Regions from separate parts of the Clostridium sp. HBUAS56017 genome, predicted to be linked through region 2. Evidence: riboswitches for the same ligand, from Rfam matches in the RefSeq annotation. Region 2 holds a riboswitch; each other region holds the start of a gene.
The links. A riboswitch is a leader RNA that binds a small molecule or an ion and turns the genes downstream of it on or off. The one in region 2 is predicted to bind cobalamin.
Positions count from the first base shown of each region.

Region 1: another riboswitch for cobalamin. It lies ahead of FAY47_RS06160 (energy-coupling factor ABC transporter permease); the one in region 2 lies ahead of cbiD (cobalt-precorrin-5B (C(1))-methyltransferase CbiD).
Region 3: another riboswitch for cobalamin. It lies ahead of FAY47_RS08810 (prenyltransferase/squalene oxidase repeat-containing protein); the one in region 2 lies ahead of cbiD (cobalt-precorrin-5B (C(1))-methyltransferase CbiD).

Region 1 covers NZ_SULK01000004.1:212,498-217,734, reverse strand. Annotated here, with positions in the region: gene FAY47_RS06180 (sirohydrochlorin cobaltochelatase) at 1-463, opposite strand, end outside; gene FAY47_RS06175 (ATP-binding cassette domain-containing protein) at 479-1,318, opposite strand; gene cbiQ (cobalt ECF transporter T component CbiQ) at 1,338-2,102, opposite strand; gene FAY47_RS06165 (energy-coupling factor ABC transporter substrate-binding protein) at 2,086-2,394, opposite strand; gene FAY47_RS06160 (energy-coupling factor ABC transporter permease) at 2,394-3,149, opposite strand; cobalamin riboswitch at 3,264-3,458, opposite strand; gene FAY47_RS06155 (histidinol-phosphate transaminase) at 3,592-4,647, shown strand; gene FAY47_RS06150 (alkaline phosphatase family protein) at 4,648-5,237, shown strand, end outside.
Region 2 covers NZ_SULK01000015.1:17,017-22,253, forward strand. Annotated here, with positions in the region: gene cobI (precorrin-2 C(20)-methyltransferase) at 1-237, opposite strand, end outside; gene cbiD (cobalt-precorrin-5B (C(1))-methyltransferase CbiD) at 244-1,389, opposite strand; cobalamin riboswitch at 1,644-1,827, opposite strand; gene FAY47_RS13245 (MBL fold metallo-hydrolase) at 1,899-2,822, opposite strand; gene FAY47_RS13250 (cation diffusion facilitator family transporter) at 3,006-3,917, opposite strand; tRNA gene FAY47_RS13255 (tRNA-Trp) at 4,166-4,241, opposite strand; gene FAY47_RS13260 (zinc ABC transporter substrate-binding protein) at 4,285-5,166, opposite strand.
Region 3 covers NZ_SULK01000008.1:78,239-83,475, forward strand. Annotated here, with positions in the region: gene FAY47_RS08800 (galactose ABC transporter substrate-binding protein) at 1-768, shown strand, start outside; gene FAY47_RS08805 (galactose ABC transporter substrate-binding protein) at 819-1,871, shown strand; cobalamin riboswitch at 2,010-2,189, shown strand; gene FAY47_RS08810 (prenyltransferase/squalene oxidase repeat-containing protein) at 2,211-3,458, shown strand; gene FAY47_RS08815 (DUF4430 domain-containing protein) at 3,555-4,304, shown strand; gene FAY47_RS08820 (energy-coupling factor transporter transmembrane component T) at 4,313-5,203, shown strand; gene FAY47_RS08825 (ABC transporter ATP-binding protein) at 5,185-5,237, shown strand, end outside.

The DNA of each region.
Region 1 (5,237 bases), on a different contig from region 2:
CATAATGTGTAGTTCCGTGTCCCATACAAACAAGTGCTGCATCTTGGTTCATATAACTAAATTCTTCAGATATAGTATTAATTAGGTTAATATAATCTTCTTGAGTAGTTAAAAGAGGATTGCCCAACTTTATAGAATTAAAATAATGTCTATATTTATGTAAAGCTTCAATCATTAAATCATTTTCTACACCATTTAGTATATGAGTGGGTTGTACTAATAAATCTTCTATACCATCTTCTCTCATCGTATTAAGAGCTTCAACTACAGTATTAATTTTAATACCATCTCTTTTAAATACTTTTCTAATAATCATATTACTTGTAAAAGCTCGATATATTTTATAATCTGGATAGTTATTGTGTATATCATCTTCAATTGCTTTAATATTTTTTTCTCTTGTATAATTATAGCTTGTTCCAAAACTTACAACAAGAAGACCTTTTTTGCAAACTTGCGACATAATTACCTCCCTATGTTAATTAATATTTTCAATATATGATTGAAGAGTTTCTAATGTTTTAGGCACTGGTAGAGAAGAAGCTAAGAGGTTTTTCTTACACAGACTTTCAAACAATTCTAAAATCACAGGTTTTTTCAAATTTGTTTTTAATAAAAGTTCGTTATCTTTAAAAATATCTTCTGGAGTACTTTTTTTTAAGATAGTTCCTTCATGAAATAGGACTATTGTATCTGCCCATTTAAATGCATGATCAACATCGTGGGTAGAAATTATAACAGTTATCCTCTTATCGCTTAATTTATTAATAATACCATAAATCATATCAGTATGTTTAGGATCTAAAGCTGAAGCTGGTTCATCTAACAGAACTACTTCTGGTTCCATAACTAAAATATCAGCTATAGACACTTGCTTTTTTTGTCCGCCACTTAAATTATGAGTTGGTTTTAAACGAAAAGGATAGATATCTAAATCTTCAATTATACTTTCAACCTTTAAGCGAGCCTCTTTTTCATTAATTCCTAAATTTAATAATCCAAAGGATATTTCTTGAAATATATTTGCAGAAAATAATTGGTTATCTGGATCTTGAAATACAATTCCAACTTTACTTCTCAAATCAATAAGACCTTTTCTTGAATAGTTTATAGGTGAATTATTAAAGAATAAGCTTCCAGATTGAGGTTTGTGTATTCCATTTAAACAAAGAAAAAAAGTAGATTTTCCTGATCCGTTAGAACCCATAACTGCAATCTTTTCTCCTTTTGTGATTTCAATATTAACATCATCTAGTGCTTTAGAGCCATCTTCATAGGTATAACAAAGATGTTCAGCTTTTATAATAACATTATCCATAATATGTTACTCCTTGAATTTATACTAATATAGCAAGTGCTAAAATAAATACTTCAATTAAGATTACAACTAAAATATCTTTTGTACATATTTCGTAAGTTTCATTTAATACATGAATTTCTCCATTATAGCATCGAGATTCCATTGAATCATAAAGAGTGGAAGCTTTCTTAAAAGATCTAATTAGTAGGACAGAAAGCATTTGACTCATACTATATAGTGAGGTTTTAAAGTTTTTATTACCTAATCTAGATTTTTGCGAGGTTTGAATAGTTAATGCAATATCTAGCAGAACAAAAATATATCTATAAATCAATAGCATTAGCTCTATTATGATAAAAGGGCAATGAATTTTTTTAAAAACACTAAGTAGATCTGTAAAGGGCGTAGTTAATGTTAAAAGATATAAGCAAGATATAGAACTAATAGCTGTAAGGATTAAATTTATAGTAAAAAATAGAGAATTACTACTTATAGCTAGATAATGACTTCCAAATTCTAATGAAAATAAATCTAATGGATAAGTAGTAATATTAAATATTATTGCAACTGAACTTAGTAATAAAAATAAAAAGGGAACAGTTAAAAGTTTTAAATAATAAGTTAAGGAAATATTATTATAAAGCAAAGTAATAGCTCCCATTAAAACTAATGTAACTAAAGATATAATATTTGAACGAGCTATGACACAAATCAAAAGAATACTTATAGCAAAAAAAGATTTTAGACTTGGATCTTTATGGCGTAAGTTTGAATTATATGCTAATTTATCTATTGTTATCATTTCTATTTTCCTTTGTAAGTTTTGCGCGAGTTCTTAAAGTACCTAATCCATAACCTAATATACCGGCTCCAATAGCAGCTTGAAGACTGAATAATAATGATTCGGTTTCAGAACCAGGTGGTTCTAAAATAGGTGATGCCCAAGCTTTATAAGAAGGATTAATTTGAGATATAGATTCCTCAGCTAAGGAATCTGAACCAGCAAAATCAGAATTTTTAACTAATATTAATGGTACTGAAGCAATAAGAATACAAATTAAGAGTAATATTATAACAGTCTTTTTTTTGCCCATTAATTTATGCCTCCATTATTAAAATATCCAAGCTCCTTAAGTTCAGATTTTGCATAACTTTCAAGTCCCATAATAACAATAACAGTTAAGATTCCTTCAATGATAGCTAATGGAATTTGGGTAATAGCAAATATACTCATAAAATTAATTAAAGATGCCATAAATCCACCAACTTCCGATGGATAAGCAAGTGCTAGCTGAATAGAGGTAATACAATAAGTAAATAAGTCTCCTAAAGATGCAGCTAAAAATATAGCAATCATCTTAGGAATTTTTGCTTTAAGTGATACTTTATAAATTATATAAGATAATATAGGACCAGCAATTGCCATGGAAAAGGTATTTGCGCCTAAAGTTGTCAATCCCCCATGTGCAAGTAATATTGCTTGAAATAATAAAACTATTATGCCTACAACACTCATTACAGCAGGGCCAAATAATATAGCTCCAAGACCAGTACCAGTAGGATGTGAGCTACTACCTGACACAGAAGGTATTTTAAGTGCAGAAAGTGTAAAACAGTAAGCGCCAACCATAGCTAGAATTAGAAGTGTTTTTCTATGTTCATTAATAGTTCTTTTAATTGAAATCAAACCTAGAAATAAGAACGGAATGCATAATGCGCTCCAAAGTATACAATATGCAGGTGGCAAATACCCCTCCATTATATGCATAGCATTTGTATTTTTACCAATTCCAAAAGTTATAGATATAATTACAGATAGTAATAAAAAGCTCTTTTCTTTTTTATTCATCTAATTCTCCCCCTTTTTTAAACAAAAAAAATCGCCCTTTGAGAGTATAAAAAGGCGTAACAAAATAGAGATGAAGCTCTATTCTATTATACAAAGTTATACTCCGTAACTTTATATAGTCTCGTATCAATAGGCAGGTCTTCTGACTTAGGGGTCAAAATAGTAATCTATCTTCCCATTATTCACAGTGATATATTTGATTACTACTATTCCATTACAGCGGCGGGACCGTATGGGACTTTCACCCATTTCCCTATTATCTCTATCTACAAAATATTATAGATGAGCACCTATTGATATTAAATTGTCTTATAAATTCTAGCATTAATACAGACAAGCGTCAATATTAGGAAGTTTTTTATTTTCATGTTCCTTATTTACTTAAATGTGATATTTGTTCATAATAGTATTTATAATAAAAGTTATTTGGGAGGTAAGTATTTTGAAAAAACTTGTTCATGGTGGAGATGTATATAGTGAAAGAAATATTAAGATAATTGTAGACTTTTCTGCTAATATAAATCCTTTTGGGTTACCAAACTCAGTAAAGGAAGCTATAGTAAACAATCTAGATAATTATATGAATTATCCTGATCCATTATGCAGAGAACTAAGACAAGCTATAGCTAAGCATGAATCTACATTAGCAGATAATATTATTTGTGGCAATGGTGCAGCAGATATAATTTTTAAGGTAGTCCTTGCATTAAAGCCAAAGAAAACCTTATTAATAGCACCAACTTTTTCAGAATATGAAGAATCCATAAGATATATAGATGGAGAGATTAAATATTATGACCTAAAAGAAAATAAAGAATTTAATATAGAAAAGGACATTTTAGATTATATTACAGCAGATCTTAACATGATGTTTATTTGCAATCCAAACAATCCCACAGGTATTCCGGTTAAGTCAAAAGAGATGATTGAAATAGTTAAAAGATGTGAAGAGAAGGATGTGATTTTGGTTGTAGATGAATGTTTTATAGATTTTTTAAAAGATGAAGAGGAATATAGTATTTCAAAATTTATTGATAAGTATAAAAATCTCATAATATTAAAAGCTTTTACAAAAATTTATGCCATGGCTGGAATAAGGCTTGGATATATGATATGTTCAAATGAATTGATTTTAGATAAAGTAAATGCAATTGGACAACCTTGGAGTGTTTCTACTGTAGCTAGTAAATGTGGAGTTGCTGCTTTAAATGAAGTGGAATATGTTAAAAAGAGTAAGGAAAATATAGAAGTTAATAGGGAATACTTAATTGATGAGTTAAAAAAGCTTGGATTTAAGGTTTTTGATTCAAAAGCAAATTTTATTTTCTTTAAAGCAAATGATAAAGAGCTAAATGTTAAACTAGAGGAACATGGAGTTCTTATAAGGTCATGTAGGAACTATAAAAATTTAGGGGATGGCTTTTTTAGAATTGCAGTGAAAGGGGAGAAAGATAATATTTATTTAATTGATTGTTTGAAAAAGATAGGAGTGGTTTAGGTGTCAGTAATAATGGTTGTAATCGATGGAGCGCTGAGTTCTGATTACAATGTGTGTGAAAATATAAAAAAAATTAAATTATCTGGCAGTATAAATAATACTCCACAAGGAATGGAAGTAAATAGTTTAACTTGTATAATGAACATGTTAGGAATACCATATAAAAAAATACCTAAAGGAAGGGCATATTTAGAAGCTATTGCTTTAGGTGAAAATATTAAAGATAATGACTTAATACTTAGGTGTAATGATATAAAGATAAAAAATGGAAAACTTGTGTCTAGTAACGAAGTTTCAAGTAAAGACATTAGCGAAATTAGTAATTTCAAGTTAATTGATATGGGAAGTTATAAGAATTTGCTTATAGTTAGAGATGGAAGAAAGTTTTGTAAATCACTAAAGACTTTTGAACCTCATCAGAATATAGGTAAATTAATAACAGAGATATTACCAAGTTGTGAAAACTTAGAGTTTACAAATTTTTTGATGAAACTAATTTATAAATACAACTTATATCCTTGGGGACAATCTGTAAAAGAGGAATTTCCAAGCTTTTATAGTTTGCACAATATAAATGGTGCAGTAGTTTG
Region 2 (5,237 bases):
TTCATGGCTCTTTTTTAATATATCCTTATCCTTTGTCATAGGCATTGATATGCAAAGCATTTCTTTTTCTTCCAAACTCGGTACAGATTGAACTGCTATTTTATATGCCACACATTTCTCTTTATTGCTATTTGGAATAGCAATAATATCGCTACTTTCTAATATTCTTACAGCCTTTAATGTAAGTAGTTCTGGATCTCCTGGTCCTACTCCAACTCCATATAATTTTCCTGTCATCACTTTTTACTCTCCCCCATTTAGTTTTTCTAATATATTTTCTACGTCCCTTGTTTCTCCAAGAAGACCATGTTCATTAGAAAACATTATAGCTCCTATTAGCAGCCTTTTATCTGCTCTTTTATTCAGATAGAAATCCATCTTTTCCATTACAAGATTCATAGTCTCATTCTTAATTTTCCCCTCTTCAAGGATATCCAATGCTTCATCCGTAGTTATACATTCCATAACATTTTTTAAGAGGTTACTTTCTCCCCCTGCTAAAAGAGCATTTGCAGTAATTATCTCCATTCTGGCATCTGCATTTTTAGAATGGGTATTCATAATTCCTCCAGCCAGCTTAATGAGCTTGCCAATATGTCCAATAAGCAAAATTCCTTTAAGATTAAACTCATTAGCTATATCTATGGTATCTCCAATAAAATTACTACATTTAACAGATTTGCTTATATTAATTTTCATATTATCATGCAAAAAATTTTCACCATAATTACCTGGAGTAACTACTAAATATTCTGTCCCATTAGCTGCTAACTGCTTGATTTCTACCCTAATAGTATCAATTAAAGCGGCTTCACTCATTGGCTCAACTATGCCTGTTGTTCCTAAAATAGAAATTCCTCCAACAATGCCAAGCCTAGGATTAAAAGTTTTTTCAGCTAATTTTTCACCTTCTGGAATAGAAATCTCCACATCTATACCACCTTGATAATCATTTTCCTCACAAATCTCCTTAACTGCATTATGAATCATGCTATATGGAACCTTATTAATAGCTGCACTACCAACTGGGCATTCTAGACCTTTTCTTGTTACTCTTCCTACTCCAATGCCTCCATCTATAACTATTTTTTCACAAGTACCTTTTGACACTTTAGCATAAACTAACATTCCATGAGTAACATCAGGATCATCTCCACTATCTTTTTTAATAGCACATTTTACATAATCTTTGCATTTTTCTATCTCTAATACTTGTAATTTTAATAGCATTCCTTTAGGCGTCATAAGTTCAATATTGTTTATTAAATTATTTCTTAAAAGCATTATAGTAGCTGCTTTAGCTGCTGCTGCTGCACAAGATCCTGTTGTGTATCCATATTTCAATCTTTTATTATTTTTATATATGTACTTTTCATCTTCTCTTATCATATCTCTATACACTACCTATACTCAAAATTAATTTATGAAATAAGTGGCTCAACCAACCACCTTTTCAAATTTTATATAATTTCCTAAGGAATAAAAAAACACCATTGCCCTTTAATAATAGACTAAGTCTAATATTAATTAGGTCAATGGCATTATATGTATGAGAGCTATATTCTCTAAAATTTCATCACAAAAAAGTGGTATATCCACATCTCTTTGTATAAATTTAAACATATAACTCCGGTAACCGCAGGGTTATTGAATAAAATACAAGCAGGTATTCTGGCTTATAGATCATCATATGAACTTACCTTCCCAAGAAACTTTTCAAAGTGGTCTAAAAATTAGCTCATACTCCTTATTTACAGCAACGGACTTGCGTGGGACTTACACCCAACTTCCCTATTAATCTACTGAACTTGTATTCCATACTAATTAGTATAGTTTATACTAAATTTATTCTTTTTCTTTGATTATAGTATTGATTTTATACTACGTCAATGTGAATATTACTTCTTTGTATTGCTACTCTTAGTATCTTCTTTAACTTTTTTATCTGGAGAAACATATATTTTATTACCATCAGAATATATTGTTATAGTTCCATTTAAGTCAGTTCTCAATACTTTTTTTGATTTTAACTTTTTTAAAGTTGCTTTTGTAGGATGTCCATATTTATTATCTTTACCTACACTTATAACTGCATAAGTTGGATTTACATTTTTCAAAAAGTTATTACTTGTGGAACTATTGCTTCCATGATGGCCAACCTTTAACACATCAGCACTTATATCAAGGCCATTTTTCATAATTTCATTTTCACTAAGTTCCTCAGCATCTCCCATAAATAGAAATGAATTTTTCCCATATGTTAACTTAGTTACAATAGAATAATTATTTACATCTTCATAGTCACCACCATTTGGTGCTAGAAATGTTAGCTTTGCATTTTCTATAGTAACCTCTTCTCCAACACTAGGTGCTTTCATCTGAATATTTTTCTTTTTAAGTGCATCTATCATATTTTCAAAAGACTTTGTATTAGCTGTTACTTTAGGAGCATAAAAAGCACCTATATTAATCTTATTTATAATGGTTGTCATACCTCCAATATGATCATCATGAGGATGAGTAGCTATTACATAATCTAGATTTGTAACTCCTATCGATTTTAAATAGCTATACGCATCATCATCCTTATCTCCTGCATCTATTAATATGTTCTTCCCATCTACCTGAATAAGTTCTGAATCACCTTGTCCAACATCAATATAACTTATTTTCAGATTATCCTTTGAATTTTCTTTTGTTTCTACCGATCCTGCTATATCATCTAAACCTTCATCTACCTTATAACTTTTTCCACATGAAACTGCTGATAGTGAAAATCCTAAAATCAATAGTAGAGCTAGAATTTTTTTTATTTTCTTCATATTCTCCCACCTTTCATAAATTACTATATATACTAATTTAAGTTTATTAAAAACACTTGTCAATGCTCCACTATAAAAACTTGGCAAATACTCTTTTTCCCATTAATGAGCCTCCATGCTTGGCACACCTAAAAAATCGCAATCCATATTAGCCTGCGATTTTCTAATAACTTCATAACAATATTAATTATGCTTGCAATGTTCTTTATTTAAGTACTGACAATCACCACAATGATTTGTACATGATTCTAAATGTATCATAACTTCTGTATTCTTTAGGGAATTTTCTAAATCTGCTTCTATAATATCACATATATCATGAGCTGATTTTACAGACATATTTTCTGGAACAACTAAATGTAAGTCAATATACTTTACATTTCCTGATTTTCTTGTTCTTAAATTATGAAAATCACAATAAACTGAACTATGTTTGCTTATAGCCTCTTCAATATTTTGAATCTCTTTATCTGATAACTTAAAGTCTAACAATGGATTAAATGCAGACTTTAAAAGTTCAAATGCTTCTTTTAAAATAAATAAGGCTACCAAAATTGCCACCACAGGATCTAAGAAGTTAAGCTTTGTTATCCATATTAGCAATAATCCAACACCAACACCCAAAGCAGTATATACATCAGTTTTTAAATGTAACGCATCAGCCTCTAATGCTACAGAATCTTCTTGTTTAGCTACTTTATATAATTTCTTAGATACCACAAAATTTACAGCAGCAGAAATAAACATAACAATGAATCCAAGAGCAAAAGACTCAATTTCTTCGCTAGGATACATAATTTTTTTTACTGACTCAAATATTATCCATATAGATGCTATAAAAATTAATAAGGATTCTATAACCCCTGATATATTTTCAACTTTTCCATGTCCATAAGGATGATTTACATCCGCTGGCCTATCCGATATCCTTACAGAAAAAAAAGCAATTATGGCTGCTACTAAATCCATAGATGAATGAATAGCTTCTGATAATATACTTACGGAACCTGTAATAATACCTACAAATAATTTCATTGCTATTAATACTGAATTAGATATTACTGAAAGAGTTGCAACTTTTGTTTTATTGTTCATTAAAAAGCCCTCCCATTTTTTTACTTCAATTCTCACTTGATACAAACCCTTATGCTAATAATAGCGAATTATCCTTGTGTAGTCAAGGATAATTCTCCGAACATTTCTATCAATTGATAATGGGACTTAGTTTGTTATGATTACTTTTTATTATTAGCATTTACCCTGATTTTATATATGCTTATACTAAAATAATTTATACTTTTAAGATAAAAAAAAAACCGTAAGCATTTCGCTTACGATCTTTGTGGCAGGGGCAGTAGGACTTGAACCCACAACCAATGGTTTTGGAGACCACTACTCTACCAATTGAGCCATACCCCTTTAGGACAAGATTGATTATATAATATTATTATTCAAAAATCAACTATTTGTTCTCATTTAATTCAATTAAATCATAAAATGATTTATAGTTTTTCTCAATTAAGTCCTGAACATCAGAATTTCCGTCATATCTATCTAAAGTAACCACTTTATAACCTACTTCAGTCATGGGAGTTTCTCTATCTTTTAATACAATAACCTTCGTAGGATCTAATTTATTATCCTTAATTACACTTTCTATAGTTTTATTATTAGTAACTTTTATAGGAGAAATACCTATCCCTCTATAAAAATAATCTAATTTATCATCTAATGAAATAAATTTATACTGAGCTAAATCTTTTTTATTTTCTTTCATCTTATTTATTTTCTTATCTATATTTTCTATAACTTTATTATAATTTTCTTCATACAGAGTCCTATTTTTAGGGTCTTTATCTTGAATAGCCGACTTAATATTATAAAGAACAATTTTATATTCTTCTAATCCTGGATAGAAATATATATTTTCTTTATTCCCATTATCAGTTTGTTGCTGAATTACTCGTATTCCTCTTGATATATCTATTGTTCCTAAATTGCTTTTATTTAACTTATTTATTAACTTCCCACTCCAAGGTTCAAAGTCATTTCCACTATAGAAAAACAAATCCATATTTGAAATATTATTTATTGTTTCATCATTAAAAATGAAATCTTTGGACTCTTTTTCAGTTAAAAACATATATTCCACATTGTGCTTGTCCCCTACAATTGATTTTACCATCTCATATTGTGGTTTATTGCAAGTTATTATATTCAAATATAAATCTCTTTGTGCATCGGTTGTATCAACGGTATTAGCTATCATTGGATTTGAAAAGGTTCCGAGTCCTAAAAACAATAGAAATGTTATAAATAACATTCCAAAGGTTAACTTTTTCAATATTACACCCCCTTGACCATTTCCAGCTTCTAGATCTTATATTTCTTTATAATTATATACATAAAGTTTAT
Region 3 (5,237 bases), on a different contig from region 2:
CTGCTTCAGGAAGGTATTGATCTTTTGGTAGTTAATATAGTAGATATTAATACAGCACAAAATGTAATCAATATGGTTAAACAAAAAAATATACCAATTATTTTCTATAATAGAGAACCACTTACAACAGATGCTATAAAATCATATAATCGAGCTGTATTTATAGGAACCGATGCGGCAGAAGCTGGAATTTTACAAGGAAAAATATTTTACAAACTATGGAGTATCAATAAGAAACTTATCGATAAAAATAGGGATAATAAACTTCAGTACGTTATGCTAAAAGGAGAACCTTATAACATTGAGACTCTTGAAAGAACAAGATACTCTGTATTAACTATTAATAGTGAAGGTATAGGTACAGAAGAATTAACATCGGTTTTTTGCTCATGGGATGGAAGTACAGCAGAAAGTGTCATGAATACTGTATATTTAAGTTATGGAAATAAAATTGAAGCCATTATTTCAAATAATGATGCAATGGCTATAGGGGCAATTAGAACTCTACAAAAATATGGATACAATACTGGAGATCCAAATAAAATGATTCCGATTGTTGGTGTGGATGCCATACCAATTGCAATTGAGTATATTGAAAAAGGATACATGACAGGTACTGTTGTTCAAGATGTTATGGAAACAGCAAAGGCTATCTATACTTGTGGTTTAAATTTAATTAATAGAAAAAGCGCTATTGATGGAACAGCATATAATTTTGATGATACAGGGGTTTCAATTCGTATACCATATAAGGAATATGTAAAATAATTTTTTAAGAAATAAATTATTAAATATAGTTATCTTTAAGGAGGAACTAAATGAAGTATTTTAATAGAATATTAGGAAGCCTTATTTTAATAATTTTAGTATCTTTAATATTTCAAAACTTTTGTAAAAGTGTCTCGAACGTATATAATACAAATGGAATAGTTCCTTTAAAAATTGGAGTTCTTGAATATAAATCTGATGACCAATATATTTTAGAAGTACATAAAAGTTTAGAACAAATTCAAAAAGAAAATGAAGGAAAGGTTGAATTTATTTTTGTAGATTGTAAAAACAGTCAAGAGATACAAAATCTTAGCATAAATAATTTTCTTCAAGGAGGCATTGATATTTTATTTGTAAATTTGGTAGATATAACAGAAGCAAAAACCGTTATAGATATGATTAAACAGAAAAATGTTCCTGTTATATTATATAATAGGGAACCTCCTATAAAAGATTCAATAAGATCCTATAATAGGGCTATATTTGTAGGAACAGACCCAAGTCAAGCAGGTATATTACAAGGTAATATAATAACTAGGCTATGGAAAAGTAACAAAGGAGATATAGATAAAAATGGGGATGGTAAAATTGGGTATATTATGTTAAAAGGAGAACCTAATAATATAGAGACAATAGAAAGGTCTAGATATTCTATTTTAACAATAAATAATGCAGGAATAGAAACAAATGAATTAGAAGCAGTATATTGTAATTGGAGTGAAGATACTGCTAAATATTTTATGCAAACTTTATATTTAAGTTACGGAAATAAAATTGAATTTATAATTTCAAATAATGATGCCATGGCTATAGGGGCTGTAAAAGCTTTACAGAAATATGGATTTAACACTGGAGATCCAAAGAAGATGATTCCAATCGTAGGTGTGGATGCTATACCAGAGGCAAGAGAATATATAAATAAAGGATATATGACAGGAACTGTTTTGCAAGATGCAAATGAAATGGCAAAGGTACTTTATATGAGTGGAGTTAATTTATTCAATGGTAGAAGTGCTATAGAAGGGATACCATATGGATTTGATGACACTGGAGTTTCAATTCGTATACCGTATAAAGAATATCCTCCTATAAATAAATAACTTAAAGATATTCTTTGTATTTGTAGTGAATATTGTGTTAATGTGGGATGAAAAATAAATTAATCTGGCCAAAATTAATTTTATTTTTTAATAAAGTTACAAATGTAATTATTTTAGTTGACAATGAACTTATATGATATATAAACTAAGGTATATGGTTTTATACTAAAAGGGAATAGGGTCGGAATCCCTAGCAGCCCTCGCTACTGTATTAAGCTACGAAATCTTAATAAACCACTGAAAAACAATTTTTGGGAAGGTAAGAAAGTAGGTATGATGCTTTAAGCCAGGAGACCTGCCATAAATCAATCATAAAATTTGCTTCGAGGAGGAAGGAAAATGAAAAAAATAATATCAAGATTTTTAGCAATTATATTTATTTTATCATTAGTTATTGCTATACCAACAAAAGAAACAGTACAAGCTGCTGTAGATAATAATACTTTGGAAAATATGATTAATACAACTGTAGATTATTTAGTTAAAAAGGATGCCTTATATGGAAATGAGTGGAGTGTTGTTGCAATAGCTCGTTCCAAGAAAAGTATACCATCTAGTTATTATGATAAATACTACAAGAGTGTAGAAGGTAAGATTATGGAGGAAGTAAAGAAAGCCGTGCCTTTTACTTCTGATGTAGCTAAGTCAGATTGGACATCAATTACTGATGCTGAAAAATTAGTGTTAGCATTAAATTCAATAGGAAAAGATCCTAAGAATGTGGTAGGATTAAATTTAGTGGATTTAATATGGAACAGAGAAGGTCTTGGAAATAATGGGGTTAGTGAACTTGCATATGCATTAATAGCTTTAGATTCTAAAAATTATGAAGCTCCAGCAAATTCAAAGAACACAAGAAGTTCTATAATTACAAAAATGTTATCACTTAGAACTGGAGATGGTGGATTTAGTTGGGATAATACAGCAGCTACTGCAGATATAGATACAACAGCTATGGTAGTTCAAGCTTTGGCAAAATATTATGATAGACCAGAAGTAAAAACTGCTGTTGATACATGTTTAAATATATTAAAAAATAATCAAACAGCAAAAGGTGACTACGTAAGTGTATATGGTTCTCAAACTTACGAAAGCCCATGTACAGCGGCACAGGTAGTTGTAGCTTTAGATAACCTAAAGAAAAATCCTACTTTAGTTCAAAGTGGATTTGTAAAAACAATGGATTTAATAGATGTTATGACTAGTTATTATGTGCAAGGTGGGGGATTTAAAAACTCTAGTACAGATGAAACTCCTGATAATATTGCATCTACACAATTATTATATGCTTTAGTATCATATGAAAGACTACTAGAAGGGAAAAATTCTTTATATGATCTTATAGATGTTAGTGTACAAGCAAAGCAACTGGAACCTCAAAAAGAAGAGCCTAAAGTTCAACAAATTGAAGTTCAAGATAGAAGTGTAGCTACTAATGTAACTGCTGGTGATACTGCAAAATCTAGTGAAGTAAATGAGATTAAAACTGGAGACAATGGAAGCTTTAATGTGTTATTAATTATTATGGCTGTTATGACAGGCGTAATGGTAGTAATTAGAAAGAAATCATTAAAAGAAGTTAGATAATTAGAGATCAATTCTTAATGGTATTATCCTTAAGAATTGATCTTATTTTGAATAGTTATAAGTATAGTTTAGAGTAATATTTGAGGTGATATTATAATGATAAGAAGATATTGGAAAGTAATAGCTATTTGTATATGTGTATTATTTGCTATAATTCTAGGAATAAGAGGTCTTAAAATACAAACACCTGAAGAGGTGGCGAGTAATAAAGTAGAAGTGATGCAAGATGAAAGTGGAAATACAGATGAGAAAAACGTAGATTCAAATTCACAAAATCAAGTAGTAAATAATGAAAGTGGTAATGATAAAGAAGAGGCTCAAAAGAGTGAATCTAATGAAACAGGGAAAGCGGTAACACCTGCTAGTAAAAATTCAAATGGATCAGAAAATACTGGTTCAGTAGAGTCAGCAAACAATAAACCTATGGATCAAGGGAATAATAATACAGGCACAAGTAATGGTACAAAGCAGGAAGCGCAACAAACTAAGTCATATGTTAACTTTTCTATTGATGCTAAAAATGTTTTGAATAATATGGAGAGTTTGACTGCGGGAAAAGAAAGTACTCTTGGAGACAATGGTAATATTTTTTTAGGAAAAATAGAAATTAATGATGGTGAAAGCGTGTTAGATGTTTTGATTAAGACAGGAATTCCTGTATCTCTGAACGGAAGTTACATTAAAGGAATAAATAATTTGTTTGAAAAAGACTGTGGTAGCAAAAGTGGATGGATGTACAAATATAATGGAAAAGTGCTGGGGAAATCAGCATCAGAGCAGAAAGTTTATAATGGAGATACTATAGCGTTTATATATACATGTGATTATGGAAATGATTTGAGGTAGTGAAGTTTATGTATAGAAAATCAATGGATAGTTTTTCAAGATTGCATCCTTTAATTAATTTTACATATTTTCTTTTTGTAATAATGTTTAGCATGTTTTTAATGGATCCTATCTTTTTAGGAATCTCATTAATAGGATCTATGCTATATTCAGTTTATTTAAAGGGAATAAAAGCCTTAAAGTTTAATGTCATATACATGATGCCAATGATTATATTTCTTACAATTTTGAACCCATTATTTAATCATGAAGGAGCTACAATAATTTTGTATATAAATAATAATCCAATAACTCTTGAAGCTATAATATATGGAGTTGCATCAGCTATTATGTTAGTTTCTGTATTGATATGGTTTAGTGCATATAATGTAGTTATGACATCTGATAAATTCATGTACTTATTCGGGAGGGTAATGCCAAAGAATTCTCTTATTGTAGCTATGGTATTAAGGTTTGTCCCAAGATTTAAGGCACAAATTAAAGTTATATCAAATGGACAGAAATCAATAGGGAAAGATATTACTAATGGAAATATCTTTGAAAGAATAAATCACGGAGTAAAGATTTTATCCATGTTAATCACATGGGCTTTAGAAAATGCTATAGAAACGGCAGATTCAATGAAGGCAAGGGGATATGGTTTAAAGGGAAGAACAAGCTTTTATTTATATAAGTTTAGCTTAAGAGATAAAATAATTTTAGGCGTATTATTGGTACTCATAGGGATAACATTATGTGGAATTAGCTTTGAGTTAGGAAGTGCAAATTATTTTCCAAAGATAAAAATAAATAATATTTCAAGTATTGGCTTGATAACATATTTAACATATTTCTTACTTAATATATTTCCTATAATTATTAATGTTTGGGAGGAGATTAAATGGAAATTATCAAAATAGAAGAGTTAACTTTTAAATATCCGCTTAAGGATAA